One region of the Mesobacillus jeotgali genome, then DNA from elsewhere that is predicted to be linked to it. Evidence: riboswitches for the same ligand, from Rfam matches in the RefSeq annotation. Region 1 holds a riboswitch; the other holds the start of a gene.

What was found. A riboswitch is a leader RNA that binds a small molecule or an ion and turns the genes downstream of it on or off. The one in region 1 is predicted to bind S-adenosylmethionine.
Region 2: another riboswitch for S-adenosylmethionine. It lies ahead of FOF60_RS03985 (trans-sulfuration enzyme family protein); the one in region 1 lies ahead of FOF60_RS12180 (methionine biosynthesis PLP-dependent protein).

What each region holds. Positions count from the first base shown of each region.
Region 1 is NZ_CP109811.1:2,387,246-2,390,668, reverse strand. It holds gene FOF60_RS12185 (M4 family metallopeptidase) at 1-171, shown strand, start outside; SAM riboswitch class I at 1,157-1,270, shown strand; gene FOF60_RS12180 (methionine biosynthesis PLP-dependent protein) at 1,445-2,560, shown strand; gene metC (cystathionine beta-lyase) at 2,557-3,423, shown strand, end outside.
Region 2 is NZ_CP109811.1:794,367-797,789, forward strand. It holds gene FOF60_RS03980 (CBS domain-containing protein) at 114-1,367, shown strand; SAM riboswitch class I at 1,493-1,594, shown strand; gene FOF60_RS03985 (trans-sulfuration enzyme family protein) at 1,684-2,826, shown strand; gene FOF60_RS03990 (YflT domain-containing protein) at 3,037-3,423, shown strand, end outside.

The DNA.
Region 1 (3,423 bases):
GATAAAATGGGAGCGATCTTCTACCGTGCAAACACAGTCTATTACACTTCTTCCACGAATTTCAGCCAGGCACGAGCAGGAACAGTACAAGCAGCAAAAGACCTGTACGGTGCGGCTTCTGCAGAAGTTGAAGCTGTCAATAAAGCATTTGATGCTGTAGGAATATATTAATAACTTTATATTTAGTCAGACTGGCTCATCTATTCTTGTGAGCCAGTCTTTTTATGCTGCTGCTCCCTCGCCTTCTCGTTTTAATGAGAGAACGGAATATTGATTTTGATTAAAGCGGGATTGAGGGTACGGAATCGTGACACCTTTGGCAGCTAATCATGAAAACCTGTCACAATAACATTCGAATCGTGACAGCTTTGGCCTTGCAACCAGAAAAGCTGTCACAATAACATCGGAATCGTGACAGCTTTGGCCTTGTAACCTGGAAAGTTGTCATAAAAACATCGGAATCGTGACAGCTTTGCCCTCGGAACCAGAAAACCTGTCACAATAACATTGGAATCGTGACAGCTTTGGCCTTGCAATCAGAAAGCTGTCACAATAACATCGGAATCGTGACAGCTTTGGCCTCGAACCAGAAAGCTGTCACAATAACATCGGAATCGTGACAGCTTTGGCCTGTAACCTGGAAAGTTGTCATAAAACATCGGAATCGTGACAGCTTTGCCTCGGAACCAGAAAACCTGTCACAATAACATTGGAATCGTGACAGCCTTGGCCTTGCAATCAGAAAAGCTGTCACAATAACATCGGAATCGTGAAAGTTTTGATCTCGGATCCAGAAAAGCTGTCACAATAACACCGGAATCGTGACAGCTTTGGCCTTGCAACCAGAAAAGCTGTCACAATAACATCGGAATCATGACAGCTTTGGCTTCGGAACCAGAAAAGCTGTCACAATAACATCGGAATCATGACAGCTTTGGCTTCGGAACCAGAAAAGCTGTCATAAAACCTCCGGAATCTTAAAAGCTTTGCCCTCATCCACTAAAAAGCTGTCAAAAAAAATTACTTTGCCTTGCCAGATACTTCTATTAATCTTACACCTTATGCATATATACTTCACCGCATTAAATTAAAATGATTGACATTGAACATGATCAGATGTAATATTTAGAGAAATTTAATAATTCAATAATATTAAATCTTATCCAGAGAAGCTGAGGGTCTGGCCCTGTGAAGCTTCAGCAACCTTCAACTATATTTTTGTTGAAAAGGTGCTAATTCCAGCAAGTTCTTGAAACTTGGCAGATAAGAAGAATGGCTACTAACTGTAAAGTCTTCTTCTTAAGAAGGCTTTTTTTGTTTTATTAGGGATCTCACACTGACTTTCTGGATCATTGTCGAACAAGTCCCTTTTTAAGTCGATTATCTCGTCTTTTCTCATAAAACAAAAACTGCCATCTGACTATAACCAATAGGAGTGAATAAATTGGCAGAAATCGAAACAAAGCTAGCACAGCTTGGCAACAGGAGTGAATCATCAACAGGTGCGGTCAATCCACCAATCTATTTAACGACAGCCTACCGTCACGAAGGGATTGGGCAATCCAGCGGCTATGATTATGTCCGCACGGGCAATCCTACTCGCGAAATCCTTGAAAAGGCGATTGCAGACCTGGAGGATGGAGACCGCGGTTTTGCCTGCAGCTCCGGAATGGCAGCAATCTGGACAGTTCTGTCATTATTCGAGCACGGAGATGAATGGATTGTTTCGAAGGATCTATACGGGGGAACTTACCGTCTTCTCGAGCAGGGTTTCAAAAAGTGGGGATTAAATAGTACATATGCTGACATGGCCGATGTAAACGAAATCAAATCCGCAATAAATCATAGGACTAAGGCTCTTTTTGTAGAAACGCCGACGAATCCTCTGATGGAGCAGGCTGATATTGAAGCCATCGCAAACATCGCAAAAGAGAACGGCATTCTGCTGATTGTTGATAATACCTTCTACACTCCCCTTCTGCAAAAACCATTGACTTTAGGTGCAGATATCGTGATCCACAGTGCAACTAAATATCTTGGAGGTCACAATGATGTTCTTGCCGGGCTCATCGTTGCCAGGGGCCAGCAGATATGTGATTCCCTCTTCCTTCATCATAATGGCGGAGGTGCGGTGTTAAGTCCGTTCGATTCCTGGCTGCTCATCCGCGGGATGAAAACACTGGCATTAAGGATGGAACGCCATGAACAAAATGCCAGGGAGCTGATGAATTATTTACAGAATCATCATGCTGTGAAGGATGTCTTGTATCCCGGCAGAGGCGGAATGATTTCATTCAGAGTACACTCTCCTGCCATGGTGAATCCGTTTTTAAAAAGTCTATCTACCATTACTTTTGCAGAAAGCCTTGGTGGCGTAGAAAGTTTCATTACCTACCCTGCGACTCAGACACATGCCGATATCCCAGCTGAAATTCGTGAACAAACCGGGGTTTGTGACCGACTGCTGCGATTCTCTGTGGGAATCGAAAATGTGGCGGATTTGATAAAAGACTTGGATGAAGCTTTCCAAAAAGCAAGCCAGGAGGCTGAAGCAATATGAGCAGATATACATTTGAAACCCAATTGCTCCATAACAAGCATAAGTTCGATCCTGCAACCGGTGGAGTAAGCGTGCCAATCCAGCACGCCTCAACTTTCCACCAGCCGTCGGCAGACAAATTTGGAAAATATGATTACAGCCGCAGTCTTAATCCCACCAGAGAGGCACTTGAGGAAATAACCGCCGAGCTGGAGGGCGGTGTCCGGGGTTTTGCTTTTTCATCCGGGATGGCAGCTATCTCAACTGCCTTTTTGCTTCTTTCTCAAGGTGACCACGTGATCGTAACCGAGGATGTTTATGGCGGCACCTACCGGATGGTTACACAGGTACTGAACCGTTTTGGTATTGAGCACACTTTTGTGGATATGACCGACCTTGACGTGGTAGAGCGTGCAATTAGGCCCAATACTGCATTGCTATATGCTGAAACTCCCTCTAATCCGCTATTAAAGGTGACAGATATTCAGGCGATTAGCGAAATAGCGAAGAAACACGGCGCTCTTACCTTTGTTGACAATACCTTCATGACTCCCTACTTGCAGCGCCCGCTGGAACTTGGAGCTGATATTGTCCTCCACAGCGCCACAAAGTTTCTGTCCGGCCACAGTGATACAGTCGCGGGTCTGGCGGTGGTTAAGGATGAAAATCTGGCCAACAAGCTTTATACCCTGCAGAATTCTTTCGGGGCAGTCCTCGGAGTCCAGGATGCGTGGCTTGTCATGAGAGGTATCAAGACCTTGTCTGTCAGGATGAAACAATCTCAGGAAAGCGCAAAGAAAATAGCTGGATTTTTAAAGAAACAGCCAGTAATCAAGAATGTCTTTTACCCTGGCCTTTCGGATCATCCGCAGTCGGACCTTCAG
Region 2 (3,423 bases), 1.6 Mb from region 1:
TGTATCAAACATTAAAGCAAGCTGGTATTTTTTCATTATATATCCATGATTAGTGAAAGCGGTAATTGGGGTAATGAGAAGGGGAAGTTATTTGAAATTACGGAGGGGCTATTTTGGCTAACAATACTCAAGCTAAACATAAATCAAATAACCAGTCAGGTTCAAAAAATAAGATGAATCATCAGACTGGTAAAAATAAAAGAAAGTCATATATGAATACCAATCCTAGACCGCAGGAGAAAGAGGAAAACAGATTGAAGCGGGTTGATGAGAGAAATCAAAAGCAGGATGGCAATAAAGGAAGCGAAAATGGGAAGCCATCATATCAATCAAAAAGAGAGAATGGCAACTCTTCTTCCAACCATTCAAAAAATGATAAAAGCAAGTCTGCCAACCAACAGGCAGGCAATGGCAATGGAAACACATCTTCCGATCCATCCAAGAACGGTAAAGAAAATGTTAAACCAGCTTCAAATCAATCTAAGAATGGCAAACCAGCCTCAAATCCATCCCACAACGGTAAAGAAAATGGCAAACCAGCCTCCAATCAATCGATAAACGGCAATGGGAAAAAGGGTGGAAATGAAACTGGTAAGAATTCATCAAATAAAAATCCTGACTCTGGAGCGAAAACTCCAGAAGACCAGGAAGTAAAGCATAAGGAGCAATCCGGCAAGTTCGAGACGGCCTTTAACAGGATTCACAAAGCGTTGAAGGAAATGGTAAAGGGAACGGACAGCGATGCGTTCGTCGAACTGCTGTACTCTGGGTATAAAAATCATTCACTGGTTCGTAAATATAAAAGTGAGCTGCATCAGTTTGCCAAGCTACGCAATGCGATTGTCCATGAACGAGTGAACGCAGATTATTATATTGCCGAGCCGCATATTGAGGTGGTCGAACGGATCGAGGAAATCGCCAGGGAGTTTGAGAAGCCGCAGACGGCATTATCAATCGCGACCAGCCCGGTGTTTTATTATTATGAAGATGCTTATCTTAAAGATGTGCTGAAAGTGATCAATAAGTTTGATTTTACAAGATTCCCTGTCTACGACAAGGATGATAAGTATGTTGCCTTGCTGACTTCAACGGAAATCATCCAGTGGATGGCGAAGCATTTTTCCGACAGTGTGGTCCATTTCGAGGACGTCCGTGTCAAAGAACTATTGACGAAGGGGAAAAATTACTTTGTGACCTTTGTGGATGAGGATGCATCACTGTATCATATTGAAGAATTATTCGAGCGTTACCATACAAGAGGCAAGAAGCTGCAGGCAGTCATCATTACGGAAACGGGAGACCGCCATGGAAAGCCAATTGGCGTGATCACGCCTTGGGACCTGCTTGATAGCGATCCGGAAGATTGAGCTGGAAATTTATAAGCTGTTTTTAAGCTTGAATCCAGTGTTTTCAGTAAGTGAACTGTCATTGACGATAAACCATCGATGCTGATATACTTCAGCTATCTAAACTATTTTTAAACCCGAAATACCTCTTATCCAGAGCGGCGGAGGGACAGGCCCTGTGAAGCCCGGCAACCTTCTTTCATAATGAAAGGTGCTAATTCCTGAAGATTGCAGTCTGAAGATAAGTGAGGCTGATTGAACTGTAACCTCTCCTTATTTGGAGAGGTTTTTTATGATTATTTTTTCCATACTACAAATTCTAAAAGCAGGTGACAAAATGACGAAAAAATTTGAAACGGAAGTAATTCATTCCATACATAACAAGCAAGCGGGAATAAAGAGCAAGGCAACACCGATTTACCAGACATCAGCATTTACCTTTAATGACCTTGATGAGCTTGAGGGCTTTTATCAGGGAGAGGGAAATTATTTATATTCAAGAGTCGGAAACCCTAATACCGATGAACTCGGTCAATCAGTTGCAGTGCTAGAATATGCTGAAGACGGGGTAGCGGCATCATCTGGTTTGGCTGCGATTTTAGCTGGTGTCCTGGCAGTGGTGAAGAATGGCGATCATATTGTTGCGGCTGATGATGTTTATGGCGGCAGTTTTCATATGCTGAAAGCTGAATTGGAACGCTTCGGAATCGAAACGACGTTTGTCTCGTTTGCAGACCTGGAAAATGTAGAGCAGGCCATTAAATCCAATACGAAACTTCTTTACACCGAGTCCATCACGAATCCGCTCCTTCGTGTTGAAAAATTGGAGGAAGTCATTGCGCTGGCTAAGAAAAGAAATCTTACTGTATTAGTTGATAATACGTTCGCTACACCGCTTCATGTCCGTCCGTTTTTGCTGGGAGCCGATCTTGTCGTCCACAGTGCCACGAAATACATCGGCGGTCACAGTGATGTTACCTCTGGTGTTGTCGTTGGCAAGAAGGAATTAATAGCAGAAGCGCGTGCAAGAATCGTGAATCTTGGTGCGAACCTCAGCCCGTTTGAAGCGTGGCTGACTTGCAGAGGGTTAAAGACTCTTGCTTTAAGAATGAAAGCTCAATCCGAGAATGCCAGGCTGCTTGCAGACAGTCTAAAGGAACATCAGAATGTTTCAAAGGTATATTATCCATTTTCAGAAGGTGAAAAAGGTTTTGGTGCCATTGTAAGTATTGAGTTGGCGGAACACGTGGATACAGACAAATTTTTCAAATCGCTTGGTTGGGTAAAAATAGTACCTACACTTGCGGGAGTTGAGACGACAGTCTCCCATCCGCTGAAAACCTCCCATCGTGCACTTCCGCCAGAGGCTCAGGCAGAGCTTGGCATTACGTATCGACTGGTCAGGATTTCGGTTGGGATCGAAAATGCCGATGACATCATCGAGCAATTTGAGGCAGCATTGGAAGCAGCAGGGAAGTAATATGGTATTCGAGTTCCTATAAACTGAATATCTCCACTTATTTCAGCCTCATTGAGCCATCAAGATAAAATAGCCGGAAATTCTCCGCTTACGAAAATCAACCTTGGATGAACAAATAAAGAATGTCCATTTAATCTTTCGACATAAGGTTTACGCCTCCTGTGTGCGGGTATTTTTAAAAGGACTACTCGTCTAAAGGAGGCTTTTATTATGTTTGAACATGAAAAACATCTTGTTGGAGTATATGATAATGAGCAAGACGCAATCCAGGCTGTTGAGGACCTGAAAAGACAGGGATACTCAACCGATGACATTTCTGTTATCAGTAAGAACGAAGATGAAGTTCACGATGTTAACGAAGCAACCGGTACAAAGACTGAGGAAGGTCTTGCTGCAGGTGCGGCAACAGGCGGCGTATTGGGCGGCCTTACTGGATTATTGGCAGGCATCGGCGCACTTGCGATCCCTGGAATAGGTCCAATCGTAGCTGCGGGCCCAATCGCTGCAACACTGACAGGTGCTGCAGTAGGCGCAGGTGCTGGCGGTTTGGCTGGAGCACTGATTGGTATGGGTATTCCGGAAGATGAAGCAGAACGC